4 regions of the Bacillus cereus group sp. BfR-BA-01430 genome follow, and region 1 is predicted to be linked to each of the others. Evidence: riboswitches for the same ligand, from Rfam matches in the RefSeq annotation. Region 1 holds a riboswitch; each other region holds the start of a gene.

Region 1 (5,712 bases):
TCATCGCCTTCCTCGCGGCGTGCGTTAATTGCCGAACGTAAGAAGTCAGCGTTTGTTACTCCGCTAATTTCACTTGGATATTGCATTGCTAGGAATAGACCTGCTTGTGCACGCTCATCTACTTCCATTTCTAATACATCTTCACCATCGATGATGATGCTTCCTTCTGTTACTTCATATTTTGGGTGACCCATAATTGCAGAAGATAAAGTTGATTTACCTGTTCCGTTAGGTCCCATAATTGCGTGGATTTCTCCACCTTTCACTTCCAGGTTTACACCTTTTAAAATCTCTTTGCCATCGATTGATACATGTAAGTCTTTAACCGTTAATGTAGAACCAGCCATCTCAATACCTCCATTAATCCTCTATATACATTTTAAAAATTCCTAAAACATTCACATTCTCATTTTATTCTCATTCTAATTTTATATCAAATAAAATGATATCGCAAACGCTTAAAAAAAGTAATAATTTTTTCACAAATGTGTATAGATTTTTCCCTCACATTTTATTATGATACACCTTTCTTCTTATATATATAAAGAAAAAAGACCGAGAATTTCTCAGCCTTTTTTCTTGCCATTATTCTTTTACAGGAACAACTGCTCCCTTATATTCTTTCTTGATGAAATCTTCAATTTCTTTCGAGTGCAATACTTCTACAAGCGCTTTAATCTCTTTTTTATCTTTATCCCCTTTACGAACTACCACTACGTTTGTATATGGAGAATCGTTGCCTTCAAGCGCAATCGCATCTTTTCCTGGGTCTAATTTTGCATCAATTGCATAGTTTGAGTTAATTAAAATCGCATCGCCTTCCTTATTGTTATACACTTGTGACAATAGACCTGGTTCGATATCTGTTTTAAACTTCAAGCTCTTCGGATTCTCTGCAATATCTTTTGTTGTTGCTTTCACAGGATCTACGCCATCTTTAATTTTTAAAACGCCCTCTTTTTGTAAGATTGCTAAACCGCGTCCATGGTCAGCAACAGAGTTACTCATAATAACTGTTGCTCCATCTGGAAGTTCTTTTAAACTTTTATATTTTTGAGAATATACTCCAATCGGTTCTAAATGAATTTTACCCGCGATTTCAAACTTATACCCTTTATCCTTTATTTCTTTCTCCAAATAAGGAATATGCTGGAAGTAGTTTGCATCCAATTCTTTATCTGCTAATGATTTATTCGGTAATACATAATCTTGAAATTTTTCAATTTTGAGCTCAATGCCTTTTTTCTCAAGCAATGGTTTTGCCTTCTCTAAAATCTCAGCATGCGGTACATTAGAAGCACCGATCACAAGCTTATCTTCACTTTTCCCGCCGCAAGCTGTTAATCCAAAAATTGATGTCGTAATAAGTGCTGAAAGTAATAATTTTTTCATGCTGTTAACATCCTTCCCATTTTTTAATTGATTTATCGTTTATCAATTCGAGTTGTCGCAAAATCTCCAATAAATTGAATGAAGAACACAACAAGCAATACACAAATTGTCGCAACAATTGTCACATCATTGTTTCCCCGCTGAAATCCTTCTAAATATGCTAGTGTACCAAGTCCGCCAGCGCCAACAACACCTGCCATTGCTGTATAACCAACAAGTGCAATTGTCGTTACGGTAATACCAGATACAAGGGCTGGCAAAGATTCTGGAATTAATACTTTCCAAATAATTGTGCTTGTTTTCGCTCCCATTGCCTTTGAAGCTTCAATCACACCTTTATCAATTTCACGAAGCGCGATTTCAACCATTCTCGCATAGAATGGTGCTGCGCCAATGATTAAAGCAGGCAATGCTGCACTTGCCCCAAGAATGGTTCCAAGCAGAATCTTTGTAAACGGAATAAGTAGAATAATTAAAATGATGAACGGGATCGATCTAAAAATATTTACGAATGCCCCGATTACTGTATGAATCACTTTGTTTTCCCACAAGTTATCCTTCGCTGTCATAAAGAGCAATAATCCTAATATAAGTCCTAAAATAAATGTGGCAATTGCTGCGATTGCCGTCATGTATAATGTTTCTCCTGTTGCTTCTAGCATTTGATTCCAATCGACATTTGTGAGCAATTTATCCATGTGCAATCACCTCCAGCTCCACTTTCTCTTGATGAATTCCTGCTATTGCCTGCTGAATGGCTGCTTCTTCACCATTTAAATGGACAATTAAACTTCCGTACGCTCCATTATTTGTCTGCGCGATATTCCCTTGAAGCACGCTCACTTCTACATCATCTCGCCTCATTAACCCTTGTAACACTGGACGCTCTACAGAATCTCCAATAAATTGCAAACGAATGACTTTACCATCTGGGTATTTCTCTAATAAGTTTTCAATTGTTTCATTCGTATCTTCAGAATCTGTTAATTGCTGAACAAATCGCTTTGTAATCTCTTGCTGTGGATTACGAAATACCTCCAGTACAGGACCTGTCTCCACAATTTTCCCTTTTTCCATCACTGCGACACGATTACAAATCTTTTGGATCACATGCATTTCATGAGTAATAAGCACAATGGTTAAGTTAAGGCGCTTATTAATATCTAGTAGTAAGTCTAAAATTTGATCTGTTGTTTCCGGATCAAGCGCTGATGTTGCTTCATCACATAAAAGTACTTTCGGATTGTTAGCCAACGCTCTTGCAATCCCAACGCGTTGCTTTTGGCCACCGCTCAGTTGAGATGGATAGGCATCGCCTCTTCCGTCTAATCCGACAAGACGAATAAGCTCATCTACACGTTTCTTTCGCTCCTCTTTATCCACACCGGCAATCTCAAGAGGAAAAGCAATATTCTCACGAACAGTTCTTGACCAAAGTAAATTGAAATGTTGAAAGATCATCCCAATTTCTTGTCTTGCCTTTCGAAGCTCATTACCGGTAATTGCTGAAATCAAACGATTGGCAACTGTAATTTGACCAGAAGTTGGTTTCTCCAACTGATTAAACAAGCGAATTAACGAACTCTTACCTGCACCGCTATATCCGATAATCCCAAAGATTTCGCCTTCCTCTATTTTTAAATTGGCATGATCTACAGCAATCACATCACCGTTTTTTGACTGATATATCTTTTTCACATTTTCTAATAGAATCATGATGTTCACCCCTTTAATTAAAAAGCGTAAGCAGCTCGTTCAGAATGTAAGATGGATGTAGCTTCTGACGTAGAGGCGCTTTTTGCCTCGGAGAAAGAAGCGAAGCCACCGAACATTCTAGCTGCTGAAGCTAGATTTCGTAAAAAGCATAAGCGGCTCGTTCAGCTCTGATGGGCTAAGGTTCTCTCGCACAAAAGGTGCTTTTTACCTTTTCGTGCGGGAGGTTCTTAGACGCGAAGAGCTAGCCGCTGAAGCTGGATTTCATAAAAAGCGTAAGCAGCTCGTTCAAAATGACTCTCATATTTTTTTATTTTTGGTGTGAGAATATTGAACTATCGCTATCCGCTCAACTTTTTATCGATTTTTCCTGTTGTTTGAATGTCCTCCTCATTCAAACAACAAAAAACCTTTCTGCTTTACAATGAGCAGAAAGGTTTTTATGCGTATATCAACATAATCCTTTCTCTCATCTCTCAAAGCATTTGCTTTGCAGGAATTGGCACCATTTCAACAAAATCGTTGACGGTTGCCGGGCTTCATAGGGCACAGTCCCTCCACCTCTCTTGATAAGAGAAATCAGATTCAATTTTCTTCTGATTTGAAATTTATGAAATTGTCTATATTTTATGACTTGAATTTTATCAACATACATTCACTCTGTCAATAGAAAATTTCTTAAAAAGAAAAATTTCAGAATATTAAGCGCCCATTGGCATTGGTTTACAAATATGAAACATAGACTCCAATAATAGCATCGTGCGATATGTCCCAGCATAGTGTACACGGCCTTCATGAATCAGCTTTTGCAAACGAACATTCCCCGTAACTAATTGTTGTAAATCTTCTTCTTTAAAGCAATGGATTTGTTCGGTTCCTCTATCTCCTTTTAAAAGCTGTATATAATCCCTTGAAATTTGGAGGGAATGGCACTCATCTCCAAAATGAATACTAATGACTTTTCCTTCTTGACGCAGAAGAGGTTCTAAATGATATTGTTTATTAGCATGTGTTACAAATGATTGAAGCATTGAATATACATTCATTCTCATCACATCCTTCATATCACTTTCTACTAATACCTTTCCATTCCCTAAACATCAATCCTCTTACTTTCGCTCGACAAATACTGTATTGCCTCTGCCATTTCAACATATTTCCCAAGAAATGTGTCGAGGCGGCAAATTTTTTGCCGCCTACTGTAGTTCCTTATATAAATATTCAACTGAATGAAATGCATATATTTTCTTCTTCAAAGTTCCATTTTCAAATATGAGTAAACAAGGAACACTTTCTATCTCATATTCACGTGCTAAATGCGGAGCATAATTTAAATCTAACATGCCAACTTCTAAGTCAACAATCGCTGCTTCTACAACAGTTAACATTTTTTTCGCCAATTGGCATGTACCACACATTGGAGTATATACATATAACACTGTTTTTTCTTGATTCACTATTAGATTTGCGGCTTCAGCACCTGTCCAGTCAATCACTTCTATCATCATTCCTTACCGTAAATATTCTGTATAAACGTCAATGTCAGCTCCCCATAATACATTTGCTAAATGTGAAGACGGTGCAGTTGCTACTTCACGATATGAACGATCAATATAAATATGTTCAGCTTGCGGAAATTCCTTACGAAATTGCTTGCGAAGCTTTTCTCCTGCATCATCAGCATCCACTAGCACATATACTTCTTTATCAAAAAACTGATCAATGAGCTCATCCATTTTCGACAAACCAATTGTACCATTTGTACAAACAATTTCCACCGGCTCTCGAATAATAGATTCAATCTTTCTTCTATCTGATTTCCCTTCTACAATAATGACCTTTTCTACATAAACCATGTGTCATCACCCGATCACCATATACTATAAAACAACCTTACTTTAGTATATAGTATATTCGATATTTCCATCTTGTTTCCTGTTTATTTTTACAAAGAAAAGCGCAAGCGGCTCGCTCAGAATGTGAGGGGGATGGAGCTTCTGACGTAGAGGCGTATTTTTGCCTCGCAGGAAGGAGTGAAACAACCGACTGTTCTTGCCGCTGGAGCTGGACAATACGAAAAGCAAAAGCGGCTCGTTCAGAATGTGAGGTAAATATGGTTCCTCATTCCTTTGATGACAATGTGCTATACAAATTAAAAAAGACAGCACATAGGCTGCCTCTTTTATCTAGAATAAAATTAGTCTTGGTTTGTCATTTCTGCGTATTTTTCTGCAGTTAATAGTTTTTCAACTTCACTTACATCAGAAAGTTCAACTTTCACCATCCATGCACCTTCGTATGGAGAATCGTTAACAAGTTCTGGTTGATCGCTTAATTCTTCGTTTACTGCTACAACTTTACCACTTACAGGTGCGTATAATTCAGAAACTGTTTTAACAGACTCTACGCTTCCGAATGGCTCATTAGCTTCAAGTGTTGCACCTACTTCAGGAAGTTCAACGAATACGATATCGCCTAGCTCACTTTGTGCGAAATGAGTAATACCGATAACAACTTGATTACCTTCAGTTTTTACCCATTCGTGTTCTTCAGAGTAACGTAAATGATTTGGAATGCTCATGACTGTACCTCCAGTGAATGTATTAA
Region 2 (5,712 bases), on a different contig from region 1:
TTGTGGATTGTGGCATGTTTAAGCCTGTGTACATTGTAGAAACATTACTTGGGCCTCTTTCAATTAAGCCCTTTACAATACATAAACGAACAGGATGAGCAAGCACTTTCAATAATTCTGCATTACTCTCATAAAGTTCTAATTCTTTTTGAAAGGTTTCTAACATGTTCTTCTCCACCTCCGTGTAAGCTGTTATATCATAATATTCATACCAAAAAACTAAAGCAAAGGAAACAGTTGTTGCAGAAAAAATGTTTTAAAGTAAAGAAATTGTAAGAAAAGAGACTATGATGTAAATAAATGAAATAAATTTGTGTGTTTTTGCCAAAAGATAGTTTCACTTTGAAATTTGGAAAAGATATACTTATAACACAATTTTATCATGAATTTTTTGTTCTTTCAAATTGATATACGGAATTTTTAAAATAATATGAAAAAAGGATTTTATACTTTTGTATAGAATGTTTATTATGTTAATCAGAAAATATGCCTTAAAAAAACAAAAAACGAAATTTGAATTTTTAGTTGAATAGAGTGGTAATCGAATGGTTTTGTTCCAGTTTGAGGATTATATTGAAAAACCCCACCTATCTCTATATGAGTTTGAGGCGGGGATTTTTGTTAAGAGGATAAAAACAGCTTTTATATATTTACAGGTTCTTCTACATAGGAAAGGGCGTTTTCAAAATCAGTAATTAAATCGTCTACATTTTCTAATCCAACCGATAAGCGAAGTAAAGAATTAGAAATTCCTCTTTCATTGCGAGCTTCTTGCGATAATGCTGCATGGGACATTTTAGCAGGATACGATAGGATGGATTCAACAGCCCCTAAGCTTACAGCAAATACAGGTAGTTTTATTTTAGATAAAAATTGGCGCAATGCGTCTTCTGATTGTAATGAAAAGGATAAAACAGCTCCGCCAGATTTTGCTTGTGAACGTTGTATTTCATAACCGGAGTGAGATTCTAATCCCGGGTAATAGACATGTTGTATTTTGCTATGATTTTGGAAATAATGGGCGATTTTACTTGCGTTTATTGCTGAATGTTCAAGGCGTACATGCAATGTTTTCAGTCCGCGAAGTACAAGAGAGCTATCTTGAGGACTTAATATAGCCCCAAAAGCGTTTTGTAAAAAGCTAAGTTTTTGGGCGAGATTATGATCTTTTACAACAGCTAATCCAGCTGTTACATCACTATGCCCTGCGATAAATTTTGTTGCACTATGCAATACAACATCAGCTCCAAGATCCAGCGGTTTTTGAAATAGTGGTGTTAAAAATGTATTATCTACGAAAGTAAGTGCCCCAACAGATTTCGCTAACTTACAAACAGCGCGAATATCTGTTACTTTTAATAACGGATTAGATGGCGTTTCAATATAAAAAACTTTTGTATTTGCTTGTATATTTCGCTTTACGTCATCTACATTTGTCATATCGACAAATGTATGGGATATCCCATAACGCGATAGAACTTCTGTTACAATTCGGTAAGTGCCACCATATACATCTTCTGAGATGAGAACATGGTCTCCTTGTGAGAGAAGAAGAAAGGCAGTAGAAATGGCTGCAATGCCAGATGCAAAAGCAAATCCTTTTGTTCCTCCTTCAAGAAGAGCAATTATATCTTCAAGCGCTTCACGTGTAGGATTACCTGAGCGACTATAGTCGTATTTTCCAAAGGAATCTACATCAAACTGATGAAAAGTTGATGTATTGTAAATCGGAACGTTAACAGCACCGGTTTGTGCGTCATGTTTATACTTGTTATGCAGTAACAGTGTGTCTAAAGAGTAACTCATATTTTTACACCTTCTTTTGCATATTGAATTGCTTGCTGTAAGTCCTGAATTAAGTCGTCGCTATGTTCAATGCCAACGGAAAAACGAAGTAGACGATTGCATACACCTCGTGCAATTCGTATATCTGCTGGAATATCAGCATGTGTTTGTGTAGCTGGATATGTCATTAAACTTTCGACGCCACCTAAGCTTTCAGCAAATGTAATAATAGATAAAGATTGTAAGAAGGGATTGATCCATTTCTCATCGCGAAGACGAAAGGAAATCATGCCCCCTCTACCTGGATAAAATACGTCTGTTACACCGTCTTCTTCTTTTAAATAGGTCACAATTTTATTTGCATTTTCTTCATGTTGCTTCATCCGAAGTGCTAAAGTTTTCATTCCTCGTATTAATAACCATGAATCAAAAGGGTTAAGTACAGCGCCAGAAGCGTTATGGTAATGGGCAAGCTCCGCACAAAGTACATTTCCTTTTGCAACAACAAGACCGCTTAATACGTCGTTATGTCCGCCTAAATATTTTGTTGCGCTATGTAGAACGATATCAGCTCCATCAGTTAAAGGTTGCTGTATATACGGTGTATAGAAAGTATTATCTACAATGAGCAGTAAATCATGACGCTTTGCAACAGTTGCAACAGCTTGAATATCAGTTACTTGCATTAAAGGATTGGTAGGTGTTTCGATGAAAATTGCTTTTGTTTTAGAAGTAATTGCGTGTTCAATTTGCTCAATCGATTGTGTATCTACGTATCTACATCGAATATTCCACTTTTTCTCATGTTCCGAAAATAAACGATACGTTCCTCCGTATAAGTCTTCAGATACAATAAGTTCATCATCGGAGCGAAATAGAGAAAGAACAAGCAGAACAGCTGCCATTCCAGAACTACAGGCATAGCCTTGATCGCCTTTTTCTAAATCAGCAATTGCGCGTTCTACAAGACCGCGTGTAGGGTTGCCAGTTCGAGAATAATCAAAGCCAGTTGATTTTCCGATTCCTTCATGGCGATAGGCCGTTGAAAAATAAACGGGGGGATTTACCGTACCTGTACCCGCTTCACTGCGGTTTCCAATTTGAGCTAATGTTGTTTCGATTGTTGACATATCAACATTCCTCCTTTGTGAGATGAAAACTTAAGTCTATGGTAATAGGAAAATAAAAAAAGCCTTCAAAGAAGAAGGCTTTCATTCAAATAGAGTCTTCTTCTTATCTCTCAAATTACTCAATAATTTGCTGGAATTAGCACCTTATTAACAAATTTGTTAATGGTTGCTGAGGTGTCGTAGGGCCAGTCCCTCTACCTCTCTAGATAAGAATACTTTGTATGAAATTTTATTATGTGTTTAACTTTACAACAAAAGGTAAAAGAATTGCAACTTTATTTTGAATATTTTTTAATTTTTTATATTTTTATTGACTTTCCTTTTTTTGCATGCTAATTTTATTAGAAAATCAGCAAATTTTGTTAAAAGGAGAACGGATTTCCTTTTCATAACATAAATAAATAGTAAGGACAAACTCTTATTAAGAGCGGTGGAGGGAAAAGGCCCTGTGAAACCCGGCAACCTTCAAACAATACGTTTGAAACGGTGCTAATACCTGCAAAACAAGTCGTTTTGCGTGATAAGAGGTGGATTGATAAAGTCCCCCTCTTCAAGGTGAAGAGGGGGACTTTTTATATTGATAGAAAAGAGGGAGATAAGTGAAATTACTAGATTTGTTATCAAAAGGGATTGTAATTGGTGATGGAGCAATTGGTACATTACTGCATTCACACGGACTACAAAGTAGTTTTGAAGAGTTAAATATATCAGATCCAGATTTAATTGTATCGATTCATAAACAATACGTAGCTGCTGGAGCTGATGTGATCCAAACAAATACATATGGTGCAAATGAGGCGAAATTGCGTACATATGGCTTAGAAAATCAAGTTGTACAAATTAATAGAGCAGCAGTAAAGCTCGCGAAAGCAGCAGTTAAGGAGCAAAATGCGATTTTAGGAACGATTGGTGGAATGAAACATATTGGTGCCGTTACGACAACGAATATAGAGCGAGAATTTATGCTACTTGAACAGGCTGGAGCGTTAATAGAAGAAGAGGTAGATGGGCTACTGCTTGAAACATTTTATGATGAATTTGAGCTCATACATGCTATCAAAGTCCTAAGGAAACAAACAGATATTCCGATTGTTGCACAATTAGCACTTCATGAGGCTGGTACGACCCAAAATGGAAATGATGTGAATGAGATATTAGCACAACTCATACATGATGGTGCAAATGTGGTCGGCCTAAATTGTCAATTGGGACCGCTTCCTATGACGGAAGCTTTAAGAATGATCTCGATTCCGAAAGACGGTTATTTATCTGCTTATCCAAATGCTGGACTTCCAAATTATATAGAAGGACGCTATATATACGAAGGAAGTCCGGCTTACTTTGAGACGATGACACCAAAGTTTATTGAACAAGGGGTTCGTTTATTAGGAGGTTGTTGTGGTACAACACCGGCACATATTGAAAGAATGAAACGTGCAATTACCAATCAAGTACCTGTTATAGAGAAGATGGTTGTTTTAAGGCCACAAGTCATTCATGTACACTCGGAGCGCTCCCGATCGCATAGTACTCTTGCCGAGAAAGCGAAAAAACAAACGACAGTTGTCGTTGAACTAGATCCACCTAAAACATTGGATACACAGCGTTTTTTTGAAGGAGCGAAAGCATTAAAGCGAGCAGGTGCTGATGCGATTACATTAGCTGATAATTCGTTAGCTTCACCGCGCATTTCAAATATGGCGATGGGAGCGTTATTAACGAAGCACGATATACCAGTACTTACTCATTTAACGTGCCGAGATCACAATGTAATTGGATTACAATCGCATCTACTTGGATTATCAGCGCTAGGAATGGAAGAAGTACTCGCTTTAACAGGTGATCCAGCTCGGGTTGGTGATTTTCCAGGGGCTACTTCTGTATATGATGTATCGTCTATTGAGCTTATTAAGATGATTCAGGAGATGAATGATGGTCGATCCATTTTAGGGAAATCGATTGGTCCGGCAACAAGGTTTTCTGTCGGAGGGGCATTTAATCCACATGTAAGACATTTAAAAGCTGCAGTAAAGCGGATGGAAAGAAAAATTGCAGCGGGTGCTGAATATTTCTTAACGCAGCCCATTTATGATAAGGCGTTGATTTATGAAGTATACGAAGAAACGAAACATTTAGAACAACCTATTTTTATTGGAGTTATGCCTCTAGTAAGCAAACGGAATGCAGATTTTCTTCATTTTGAAGTACCGGGGATTACGCTTCCAGATCACGTGCGAGAAAGAATGGGAGAACATGAAATAGAAGCGGATGCGATTGAAGAAGGGATCGGTATTGCACAGGAGTTAATTGATGAAGCATTGAAATATTTTCATGGCATTTACCTTATTACGCCATTTTTAAAATATGAGATTACAGAACATCTTGTGAAATATGTAAAGGAAAAACAAGAAGCGAGAGAGGAAGTAAGAAATGAGACGGATTGAAGAAAGGTTGCAGCAAGAAATCTTAATATTAGATGGTGCAATGGGAACGATGATTCAACAAGCCGATTTAATAGCTGATGATTTCGGTGGTGAAGAATACGAAGGATGTAATGAATATTTAGTAAAGACAAGACCAGATCTTATTTTGAATATCCATAAGGCCTATATTGATGCCGGTGCGGATATCATTGAGACCAATACATTCGGTGCGACGAATATCGTATTAAGTGATTATAAATTGTCTCATTTAGATGAAGAGTTAAACGAAAGAGCGGCACTTTTAGCAAGGCAAGCTGTGAAAGAAAGTCAAAAAGAAGTATATGTAGCTGGTGCAATGGGACCAACAACGAAGG
Region 3 (5,712 bases), on a different contig from region 1:
CATATCCTACTAATAGCGATAAAAATGCCGAACCGATTGGAACGAGTAAACTTACTGATATAACTAACTTTTCATACAAAAATGGTCCTACATCCGGCGCAAAAAACCAAGTTGGTCCTACTTTCAAACAATATAATGCCCCAAATATAACTCCAATCACTTTCAAAAAAGAAAAGCAAATATCCACAAATGATGCCTTCCATTTCTTCGTGTAAAAAGGATAAATCGCACCAATTACCATCACACCAAAAGCATAATACGGTACAGTTAATGAAGTGGCTGATCGAATCCACGATACAATATGGTCAATCATAATAGATGAAGTACCATTGATTGTAACAGGCACAAAAAACAGAAATATTCCCACAAAACTAGCGAAAATGAAACGAATGATAATTCCTTTCTCTGCTGTTGCTTTTAAGACTTTGTTTTCTAATTCAATTTGACTCATTTCTCTTACACCTCCAGTTTTCTAAATATTCTGCACAAATATTTTATATTCCTTTTTTACTGTAATATTTTGAATAACAACTGAAAGGATATAAGAGAACTGTAAGAAATAATCTTGAATGAAAAGTTATTTGTTCAATCTTTTCGATATTTATATCCGTGCTTTTGGTAAAAAACATTTAACTTCGGATTATGAGCGACACAATCCAGCTGTACGTACTCTTTCTCATTTTCTCATGAATCTACTCGATTCCTTTTGTACGGATTTCATATTTTATAAAAAACAGAAAGAAGTTTAAAGATACCTTCAAACTTCTTTCTTCCCCGTTCTTTTATTGATTTCTTTTCACTTCTTTAAATTCTTCTTTCACCTGCTCAAGCGTTCCTTCTTCTGTCATTAAACGATATGCTGTATAAGCGAGCGCTTTCGCAGCTGTAATGAGCGCCTTATCTCCCAGTTCAGAACGAGCGGCTTCTCTAAACTCATTCGTATGAGCGATTAAATCGTCTGGACCAATTTTGATATATGGATGGATTGTTGGAACAACTTGACTGACGTTCCCTGCATCTGTTGATCCAATACCAAATCTTTCTTTTCGATGCACGATTTCTCCAAGCAATTCTAATTCTTCAGCAACTACTTCATTCAATGTTTTTGTTATAAGCAACTCATCAATTTCATTTTGAAATGGATCTATTTTTACTGTTGTCCCAGTAGCTAATGCCGCTCCTTGTGCAATATTTTTCACCTTTTCCATCACTTCTGTACATCTTTTCCGCGTTGCTGCACGAATAAAGAAACGAGCCGCTGCATAATCTGGAATAATATTTGGAGCCTTTCCTCCTTCTGTAATCACACCGTGAATTTTCACATCCGCAGGTAGCTGTTGGCGAAGTGCATTAATACCATTGTACAGTTGAATAATGGCGTCTAATGCATTAATCCCTTCCTCCGGTGAAGCTGCTGCATGCGCTGATTTCCCGTAAAAGTGAAAATCAAGTGGATCTACCGCAAGAGACGGACTTGTTGTTGCTGTTTTTCCACTAGGATGAATCATAAGCGCCGCATCAACATGATGAAATAATCCTGCTTTCACATAGCTAGCTTTTGCACTTCCATTTTGTCCCCCTTCTTCCGCTGGCGTACCAAACACAACAATCTCACCGCCAATCTCTTCAAGCGTTTCTGATAAAGCAATCGCTGCCGCCACGCTAATTGTTCCAATTAAATTATGACCACAAGCATGACCTAGTCCAGGCAATGCATCATACTCTGCTAAAAAGGCGATTGTAGGCCCTGATTTCCCTGAACTTTTCCTTGCAATAAAACCCGTTTCATGTCCAGCGATATTGTGTTGCAATTGAAATCCTGCGCTGCCGAGTAGTAAACTTAACGTTCGAGATGCGAAAAATTCTTGATTACCGATTTCAGGATTCGCATGAATAGCATGGCTTGTTTGAATATACTTTTCTTTGTTTTTTTCAATACTCTCTTGAATGATGTTACGATGTGATGTTACTTGTGTTGTTCCCATTCCCTTTACTCCTCCTTTTATTTACACGTAAAAAAAGCCTCTTTCCTAAAAGATAGAAAGAGGCTTTCGCATATACATTCAAACTACGCTTCTTTCTTATCTTTCAAGTCTATTACTTGCTGGAATTGGCACAGTATTCATAAAGAATCCGCTGCCGAGGCTTCATAGGGCCAGTCCCTCCACCTCTCGTGATAAGAATTTTCATAAAATTATATTAAATTATTTTTATTCTATTGTTATTCCGAGTAAATGTCAAGGAATTCCTATCGGATTTTACCGAATATCTAAAAATCCTGTTAATACACCAATTGTTTCAGGTGCTTGCAATCTTGCACATATATACGGAAATTCCGGGCTCCCTTCAAACATCATTTGCGATGTTAACGGAGCTCCTGCCCAAAAAATTTCATCATCAATGACTACAAACGGGAATGATTTATTTTGTCTTTGTACTCTTGCGTTTTTTAACGGAATAGGGCCATCACTATAAATTATTACTTGTGCATTCGTGCGCATTAACGCTTGCCATACTCTCTTATCGATTTTTCTTGTACTTGGCAACGATAGAACAATTTTTCGTTTTGCCGCCAAAATATCTTTTAGCAACCCTTTCGGTTCCTCTAAATTCATTTCCATAAACCAACGTAAGCGCTTCGTAATTTTCCGCTCCCATACTTGACGTGACGTTGTGCGATCATACACATTTCCGTGGCGCTCTATATGAGCCGTTAATTGTGATAATGCTTGTTTTCTTGAAAGATTTTTACGCATATATTGACAATCTGACAGTTGAATGAACTTCCCTCTCGCCCTTGTTACGGCAACATTCACAAGGCGATGGTTTTTATGATCAAAAAATAGTACACCAGGGCGCTCTTGTGGGTAACTATCAACCGTATCAAATAGTATCATATCCCTTTCAGAACCTTGAAATTTATGAACTGTTGCTGCTAAAACTGGCACATTTTGATATTTCGTTTTTTGCAATATCTCTCTTATACATGTTGATAAAAAGCGGGACTGCGCTCGATATGGCGTCACAACACCAATGGATTGAACACCATCTAATACTCCGATTAAAATCATTTGCATCGCCACTAAGCCAGACATCATATTAAAACGCGATCCGGAAGCAGCATCTTTTAAAGAATAAGCCCCCATTAAGCTTGTATCAAATAAAACAGTTGCCTCGTTTGCGAACGGTTGTAATTTTGCTAGTTCTTTACGCTTTGAAACAGACGGATGATCATAGACTCTATTTTTATATATAAATGAATTTGTAAATTTTGCGATATCCGCATGCATCCGTCTTTGTTCCTGCAACATATATACATTGGGATGTGCTTCTGATTGATTAACAGATTCTACAATTCCCACATGATAAAATATATCTTCACCAAGCCACTTTCGAACAAGCTCATGGTTCGCCATTGCGATTGGCGGCAGCTGCAAGAAATCTCCGCAGATGACAATTCGTTTTCCAAGTGAAGCTGCGAAAGCAATTTGCGGAACATATGCCATACTGACTTCATCTACTATAACTAAATCAAATGTGCGTTCATAAATCAGCGCATCAATTGCGCATTTTGATAATGTCGCACCAATTACTTGTGCATTTTCAATATACTCTCTTTCTACTTCTTTCATTTTCGCCCTCTGTTTTCGAAGTTCACCTTCAATTTCTTGCATACGTTTCTTATCAGAAGCAGTCGCTTTATAAGATAGTATTTTTTCACGCAAATCTTGACGCATCTCTTCTAAATAAAGTCTTTCTTCCCCCCATGAACCATTTGTCGTTTCCACAAGTCTTGAAGCAAGTAATGTCTCGTGATTACGTATATGTTCATGTTGGCTAAAACCGTAACGAACAATTTCTCCTGGCGTCCATTTATTCTTCTTCTCCATTTGCTTCGTAACTTCGCTCATCAACACATCCACTGCCGCATTACTATGAGCTAATACAAGAACTGATTTTCCTTTTTGATAATGCGCAGAAATAATCCGTGATAAATTATACGACTTCCCTGTTCCAGGTGGCCCCCAAACGTATGTTGTCGCATTGTAAAATGCTCGATACGCTAATTCATTTTTCGGATTTTTCATTTTTTCAATATGTTTCGGTGCGCTCGTTCCATCTAATAAACGTCTTATACGTTGACGCTTCTGTTTTTCTTTTCTCGCTTCTTTTAATCGCTCCTGAAGTTGTTCTAACAGTTGCCACGGTTCACTGTATAAAACAGCTTCTCTTATTTCACCTTGAATATAATCATTTAATTTCAATTCTATTTCTAATCCATGTACTGATAATACTTCCCCTGTTGCTTCTTCACCATCGAACTCAATTCGAATGGGTGAACCTTCAGGTAAGCTTACTTCTGAAATAAGCTGAAATACGTAAACTGTATTTTCGTAATCTGTATATAAAAAACGACCATTTATGATAGAAATTTTACTTCCACCTATCGTTTTCCAATGTTTCATTTCATAAGCTAATGCTTGATGCCACTCTTTCATCGTTTCCGTTAATGAAGGAGTTTGCGAAGTTGTATTCATAAAATCGTCTCCTTCCTTCTCTCCAAACATACTTTCTCACTATATCATATATCACACTAACATTTGTAAGATTTATATCTTGCTTATTTTCTTAATTTTCAATATTATGATACATATAAAATTTTCAGAAAGAAGGATTCCGTATGCCAGTAAGAAGAATTGAACACGTAGGTCTTATGGTTGCAAACTTAGAAACTTCGATCTCCTTTTACAAAGAAGTAGTTGGATTACAACTGCTGAAACGTATGGGACATCCCGACCCCAATTTAAAACTTGCTTTTTTAGGTGTGGAAGAATCAAAAGAAACGATACTAGAACTTATTGAAGGATATAACGCTTCTCTTCCAACAGAAGGAAAAGTGCATCACATTTGCTTTAAAGTAGATTCCTTAGAAAATGAAATTCAAAGGCTAAAACATTTACAAGTAACTTTTTTATTAGGAGAAGAAATTGAAACATTACCAGACGGAACACGTTACATATTCTTCGCTGGTCCTGATGGGGAATGGATTGAATTTTTTGAGACGGAGCGATAGTAATCAAAAGAAACCAAAAAATCAAGTTTTAGTGACGTTTCGGTTTCACTATTATTATCGTATACTACCCTTGTTTTTTCATTCCACTTCATCTTGTCATTACATCTGAAAACACTTAAAATCATGTACATAAAAAAGGAAGCATGGAATTTTCCAATGCCTCCTTTTTATCTACTTATGCAAAAAGAGAAGTATTCGCATACAAAACTGGTGAATCACCTGAATGTACGAACAAAATGTTGTCTTCTTTTTTTAACTTCCCTTTTCGAATAAAGTCGATTAGTCCTGCTACTGCTTTATCTACATACAAGTTTGTTCAAAATGGTGTGAGATTTATTCACTCATTATTTGGAATGGTGATATAAAAATAAATTCTCATTAAAAATCTATCAGCCTCTTTCAAATAAATACATTCTTTGCGTTAGAACTAGCGTATTTTTATTATGTTTACTCTAAATACATTACAGAAAAATAAAAAGGACAAAGCACTCTTTGTAAACCTTTTCATTATAAATCGTTAAATGAATAAGTGTTTTTTAATTCGCGTTTGCTTTATTTTGTCCATGTATATAATTAAGAAGATGAACATAATCGTTTTCTTGTCCAATATCAAATCGCTTCCCATCGATAATTTTCCC
Region 4 (5,712 bases), on a different contig from region 1:
TTATCTCATATAAAGGAGTGTATTTCATCATGATTACAAACCAAGTTATTTTTCTAACAGGTGCTGCGAGTGGTATTGGGTATGAAATGGCTGCTGCCTTTGCAAAAGAAGGAGCAAAAGTTGTCGTGAGCGATCGCCTTGAAGAGCGCGCTAAAAGTGCGGCTGAACAGTTACAAAAGATGGGCCATACAGCAATTGGATTAAAATGTGACGTGACATCTGAGCAAGAAATCGAGGAAGCCATTGCTAAAACAGTAGCAGAATTTGGTTCGTTACATGTCCTAATCAATAACGCTGGTATGCAACATGTTTCCCCCATTGATGAATTTCCAACTGATACGTTCGAGCTTCTTATTAAAATTATGCAGATTGCACCGTTTATCGCAATAAAACATACCTTTCCTATTATGAAAAAACAACAATATGGACGCATTATTAATATTGCCTCGGTTAATGGACTCGTTGGATTTGCTGGAAAAGCTGCTTATAATAGTGCCAAACACGGTGTAATTGGATTAACAAAAGTAGCTGCGTTAGAAGGGGCAACGCATGGAATTACAGCAAATGCTCTTTGTCCAGGATACGTTGATACTCCTCTTGTTCGCAATCAACTCCAAGACTTAGCTCATACGAGAAATGTACCACTTGAACGCGTATTAGAAGATGTTATTTATCCTCTTGTGCCGCAAAAACGATTACTGGAAGTACAAGAGATTGCTAACTATGCTTTATTTTTAGCCAGTGAACAAGCAAAAGGAATAACTGGACAAGCCGTTGTGATTGATGGAGGCTATACAGCCCAATAATTTTTCTGAAAAGAGCCCGCCCTAAAAGATTTTTTTTAGGCGGGCTCTTTCTTATTTCGGTTCGTAAGGTGCTTCATATCCTTTCATTTGCTGCGGGAGTTTCTCGATTGCGACAATGACACCATCCAACTTATTTTCAATGCGGTGTAGTAAATATAATGTCACAACAATCGGAAACCCTACGTTGCCAATCATCGATATCCATTCTTCCACCTTTTTTCCCCCTTTCTCTTATATACATAAGTATGTACAAGAAATAGGGGCATAGAAATAACAAACTCCCTTGCACAAGGTTACTTTTCAAATAAAGAAGCAATTTCTTTTGTATAATCTCCCTGTAAAATCCCTTTCTCGGTAATGATTCCTGAAATGAATTCATGAGGTGTTATATCAAATGCTGGATTATATATATGAATTCCAGCCGGGGCAATTTGTTGTCCGTTTATCTTTGTTACTTCTGTCTCATCCCGCTCTTCGATTATGATTTCATTCCCTGTTTTCTTTTTCATATCAAATGTAGACAAAGGAGCAGCAACATAAAAAGGAACTTGATAATGTTTTGCTAATATAGCTAAATTTAAAGTCCCTACTTTATTTGCAGTATCTCCATTTGCCACAATTCGATCCGCTCCTACAATAATAGCAGAGATGTTCTTTGTTTGAATTGTATGGGCAGCCATATTATCTGTAATAAGCGTTACATCAATACCAGCTTCTTTCAACTCCCATGCGGTCAAGCGTGCCCCTTGTAAAACAGGTCTTGTTTCACAAGCATAAGCATGTAAATGAATTCCTTTTTCTTTTCCGATATAAAATGGTGCTAATGCCGTGCCATAACGAGCAGTCGCAATACTACCTGCATTACAAATTGTTAAAATACGGTCGCCGTCTCGGAAACATGTTAACGCATGTTCTCCAATACTCCGGCACACTTGTTCATCTTCTTGTTGAATTTGTAGCGCTTCCTCTTCTAATATTTTTCGTGCTGTCTTTATCGTGGATACTTCTTCAATCGCAGCTCTCATACGGTCGATAGCCCAAAATAAATTAACCGCTGTCGGGCGCGAAGTCCCTAAATAATTACAGTCTCGATTGAAATTTGCTTTGAATTCCACTATATTTATAGCTTCATATTTTTGAGCAGCTAAAGCTAATCCAAAAGCAGCTATAATACCAAGCGCTGGCGCACCTCTCACCTCTAGCATAACAATACTTTTCCAAACATCTTCAATACTTGTTAATGTTTTATATTCCGTAACATGCGGTAACTTCGTTTGATTCAAAATAGCAATAGAATCACCTTTCCAACTTATCGCTCTTGGAACTGCAACGGTTGTATTCACACTCTTATTCCTCCTTCAGAAACAATATGTTGAAATAACGTTTTGAATACTTGAATATCTGCACCCTTTGGTTGATGTAATAATAGACTTCTACCCAAATATAGAGCTTGTTTTTTTACTTGTATTCTTCTATCCTTGTCAACAATTCCATCTAAATCTACTACATGTGCCAAGCCTACCGTTCTACGTATAACTTCACAACCAGCAAATCCAACCGCATCACGAAAAATATGTTGCAGAACAATCGGAAGCCATTGCTTTTCCTTCGTATACGTTTCAACGCCTTCCAATATCCAAAGTTTTGTAAATGTATCTACGAAATAGCCCCATGTTTTTTTAATATGAAAAAATATAATTTCTCGTTTCTCTTCTCTTGATAAGGCATTTAATAATAAATTTGCTATAAACTGTCCTAAATCGAATCCAAGCGGGCCGAAAGTTGCAAACTCAGGATCAATGATTTTCGTTTCTTGTGAAGAAGCAAAAATGCTTCCTGTATGTAAATCCCCGTGAATTAAAGCTTCCTTTCTCGTTAAAAATTTATATTTATATTGCGCAACTTGCAGTTTTAAATTTTTATCACACCAAAGCTCTTCTATAACAGACCGAAGTTCCGTCTCATAGTCGTTTGTCTCGTAATTTCCAAACGGATCTGTAAAAACGAGATCTTCTGTAATTTTACAAAGATCAGGGTTTATAAATTTTCCATCTAACACTCTTTTTTCTTCGGCATTCAGTCCAAAATCCGAAGTATAAAATAGCACTTTCCCTAAAAAACGACCTACATGCTCAGACAATAATGGATACTCTTCTCCTTCGATGAACCCTTTACGTGCAATTGTCAAAGATGATAAATCTTCCATCACTATTACAGCCAATTCTTTGTCATGTCCGTATACTTTTGGAACAAATTCTGGCACATACTTAGCAAAAATTTGTAATGCCGAACTTTCAATGGTTGCCCTATTAAGCGAAAGCGGCCAACTTTCACCAACTACTTTTGCATATGGAAGTGCTTGCTTTACAATGATTCCTTGCTCCCCATCATGAAGATGGAATACATAATTTAAGTTCCCATCCCCTATTTCTCGGCAAACGATTGTTGCTTCTTTTTCAAAATATCCCTGCTCTTTGACATATTGTACTGCTGTTTCTTCCGTTAATGTATAATATCCCACTGTCTCATCCTCCTTTTTAATTCAGAGGTTTCCTCAACATAAGAAAAACCTCTTTCCATGAAGAAAGAGGTTTGAAGTGTATCTTCTCCCCTCTTATCTGCCAGAAAATTCATTTTCTGCTGGAATTAGCACCGTGCCTTTTTGGCGCATAAGCGCCCCATTTCACAATGGTATTACGGTCGGTTGCTGGGTTTCATAGGGCCAAATCCCTCCACCTGCTCTTGATAAGAGTTGTACGACTTATTCGAATTTTTAACTTTCTGATGAAGACTATAACAAGAATAAAAATCATTTGTCAATCTTTTTATTTATACAATTCCAAACGGCGATCCATAAAGACGGGAATTCCTTTTCGGACCTCTTCTATCTTTTCTAGCTCTATATGTCCATAAAGAATGATTTCTCCTTCTTGTGCCTCCGCGACAATTTTCCCCCATGGGTCAATAATAAGCGAGTGACCGCCAAACACGTTATTTGAATCTTTTCCTACTCGATTACACGCTACGACATAACATTGATTTTCAATTGCTCTCGCTTGCAGTAATAAACGCCAATGCTCAATGCGAACAAGCGGCCATTCTGCTACTACAAATACGATTTTTGCTCCTTTAGCAGTATGTACGCGTATCCATTCTGGAAAACGAATATCATAGCAAATAACCCCTCCGCACTGAACTTCATCTAAAGTAAATTCTCCTGTTTCATGTCCTGCTATTAAATACTTATGTTCGTTCATTAATTGAAACAAGTGCACTTTGCTATATTCATGTTGTACGTTTCCTTGGCGATTTATAATATACATCGTATTTGTAACACCTTTCTCTGTCTGCTTTGCAACAGAACCGCCGACAATGTTCACGCTAAATTCTTTTGCCCATTTTGAAAGCACTTCTTTTGTTTGTTTTCCGTCCTTATCCGAAATTTCAGGAAGTCGCTTCAAATCATATCCTGTTGTCCAAAGTTCAGGCAATACAATTACATCTGGTTTCTCTTTCATTGCCTCTTCTATTTTTTTCTCTGCGTGCTCTACATTTAAAGTTACATCACCAAAAACAATATCCATTTGAATACATGCGACTTTCATTTTTTCAGCCCCATTCTTTATTTTTCTCTTTACAAAATCTTGGAAAGATTATATCATTTGTCACTAGAATTGTAACAACTTTCAAAAGAGGTGGAAAGTATGAAAGATTTTCAACCTTCCAAGCTTATGACATCACTTCCAACACAATTTTTCGCTTCACTTGTCGCAAAAGTCAATAAAGTAATAGAAGCTGGACATGATGTCATCAACTTAGGGCAAGGGAATCCCGATCAACCAACACCGCCGCATATCGTAAAATCTTTACAACATGCAGCAGAAAAGGGGCTTCATCATAAATATCCACCATTTCGTGGACATAACAGCTTAAAAGAGGCTATTGCAATATTTTATGAACGTGAATACGGGGTAAAAATAAATCCAAAAACAGAAGTTGCGATTTTATTTGGTGGAAAAGCGGGATTAGTAGAATTGCCACTTTGTTTTACAAATCCTGGTGAAACAATTCTTGTTCCTGATCCTGGATATCCTGACTATTTATCTGGTATTGCTTTAGCGAAGGCAAAGCTTGAAACAATGCCACTATTAGCAGAGAATCATTTTTTACCGGATTACATGAAAATAAGCGAAGATACTGTCAAGCAGGCAAAATTAATGTTTTTAAATTATCCAAACAATCCAACTGGTGCGATCGCTTCAAAAGAATTTTTTGAAGAAACAGTCCGTTTTGCAAATGAACATAACATTTTAGTTGTGCATGATTTTGCTTATGGCGCTATCGGTTTTGATGCAAAAAAACCGATCAGTTTTCTACAGGCTAACGGTGCTAAAAATACAGGCATTGAAATTTATACATTATCAAAAACATTTAATATGGCTGGTTGGCGCATCGCGTTTGCAGTTGGGAATGAAAGTGTCATCGAAACGATTAATCTACTGCAAGATCATATGTATGTTAGTCTTTTCGGCGCTATTCAGGAAGCTGCTTGCGAAGCATTATTAAGTTCGCAAACTTGTGTAACCGAATTAGTGAACCGCTATGAATCTAGGAGGAATGCTCTTATTTCGGCATGTCATTCCATCGGCTGGAATGTTAAGGCTCCAAAAGGGTCCTTCTTTGCTTGGTTACCAGTTCCAAATGGTTATCATTCTGAACAATTTGCCGATCTATTATTAAATCAAGCGCACGTTGCAGTTGCTCCGGGCATTGGTTTTGGAAAACATGGTGAAGGCTATGTAAGAATTGGTCTCTTACATAGTGAAGAACGATTGCAAGAAGCTATTCACCGAATTGGTAAATTAAAAATTTTCAAAAAACCATTGACAACTTAAGTTATCTCTGT

The links. A riboswitch is a leader RNA that binds a small molecule or an ion and turns the genes downstream of it on or off. The one in region 1 is predicted to bind S-adenosylmethionine.
Positions count from the first base shown of each region.
Region 2: it holds a riboswitch for S-adenosylmethionine, as region 1 does, so the genes downstream of both, MR058_RS18165 (bifunctional homocysteine S-methyltransferase/methylenetetrahydrofolate reductase) here and MR058_RS10715 (methionine ABC transporter ATP-binding protein) in region 1, are expected to answer to the same signal.
Region 3: it holds a riboswitch for S-adenosylmethionine, as region 1 does, so the genes downstream of both, MR058_RS06840 (M20 family metallopeptidase) here and MR058_RS10715 (methionine ABC transporter ATP-binding protein) in region 1, are expected to answer to the same signal.
Region 4: it holds a riboswitch for S-adenosylmethionine, as region 1 does, so the genes downstream of both, mtnK (S-methyl-5-thioribose kinase) here and MR058_RS10715 (methionine ABC transporter ATP-binding protein) in region 1, are expected to answer to the same signal.

Region 1 covers NZ_JAKUEW010000004.1:164,211-169,922, reverse strand. The annotation lists gene sufC (Fe-S cluster assembly ATPase SufC) at 1-347, opposite strand, end outside; gene metQ (methionine ABC transporter substrate-binding lipoprotein MetQ) at 586-1,392, opposite strand; gene MR058_RS10720 (methionine ABC transporter permease) at 1,425-2,090, opposite strand; gene MR058_RS10715 (methionine ABC transporter ATP-binding protein) at 2,083-3,108, opposite strand; SAM riboswitch class I at 3,572-3,681, opposite strand; gene MR058_RS10710 (hypothetical protein) at 3,807-4,151, opposite strand; gene MR058_RS10705 (thioredoxin family protein) at 4,302-4,610, opposite strand; gene MR058_RS10700 (toprim domain-containing protein) at 4,617-4,961, opposite strand; gene gcvH (glycine cleavage system protein GcvH) at 5,303-5,686, opposite strand.
Region 2 covers NZ_JAKUEW010000013.1:16,502-22,213, reverse strand. The annotation lists gene MR058_RS18180 (ArsR/SmtB family transcription factor) at 1-166, opposite strand, end outside; gene metC (cystathionine beta-lyase) at 643-1,806, opposite strand; gene MR058_RS18170 (methionine biosynthesis PLP-dependent protein) at 1,803-2,915, opposite strand; SAM riboswitch class I at 3,016-3,128, opposite strand; SAM riboswitch class I at 3,331-3,442, shown strand; gene MR058_RS18165 (bifunctional homocysteine S-methyltransferase/methylenetetrahydrofolate reductase) at 3,515-5,359, shown strand; gene metH (methionine synthase) at 5,346-5,712, shown strand, end outside.
Region 3 covers NZ_JAKUEW010000002.1:463,278-468,989, forward strand. The annotation lists gene MR058_RS06835 (YjiH family protein) at 1-451, opposite strand, end outside; gene MR058_RS06840 (M20 family metallopeptidase) at 783-1,985, opposite strand; SAM riboswitch class I at 2,079-2,183, opposite strand; gene MR058_RS06845 (AAA domain-containing protein) at 2,259-4,568, opposite strand; gene MR058_RS06850 (VOC family protein) at 4,682-5,074, shown strand; partial or broken gene MR058_RS06855 (D-cysteine desulfhydrase) at 5,250-5,384, opposite strand; gene MR058_RS06860 (UTP--glucose-1-phosphate uridylyltransferase) at 5,611-5,712, opposite strand, start outside.
Region 4 covers NZ_JAKUEW010000003.1:103,790-109,501, forward strand. The annotation lists gene MR058_RS08765 (3-hydroxybutyrate dehydrogenase) at 30-806, shown strand; gene MR058_RS08770 (YvrJ family protein) at 858-1,019, opposite strand; gene mtnA (S-methyl-5-thioribose-1-phosphate isomerase) at 1,100-2,149, opposite strand; gene mtnK (S-methyl-5-thioribose kinase) at 2,146-3,327, opposite strand; SAM riboswitch class I at 3,418-3,558, opposite strand; partial or broken gene MR058_RS08785 (carbon-nitrogen family hydrolase) at 3,632-4,496, opposite strand; gene MR058_RS08790 (pyridoxal phosphate-dependent aminotransferase) at 4,511-5,701, shown strand.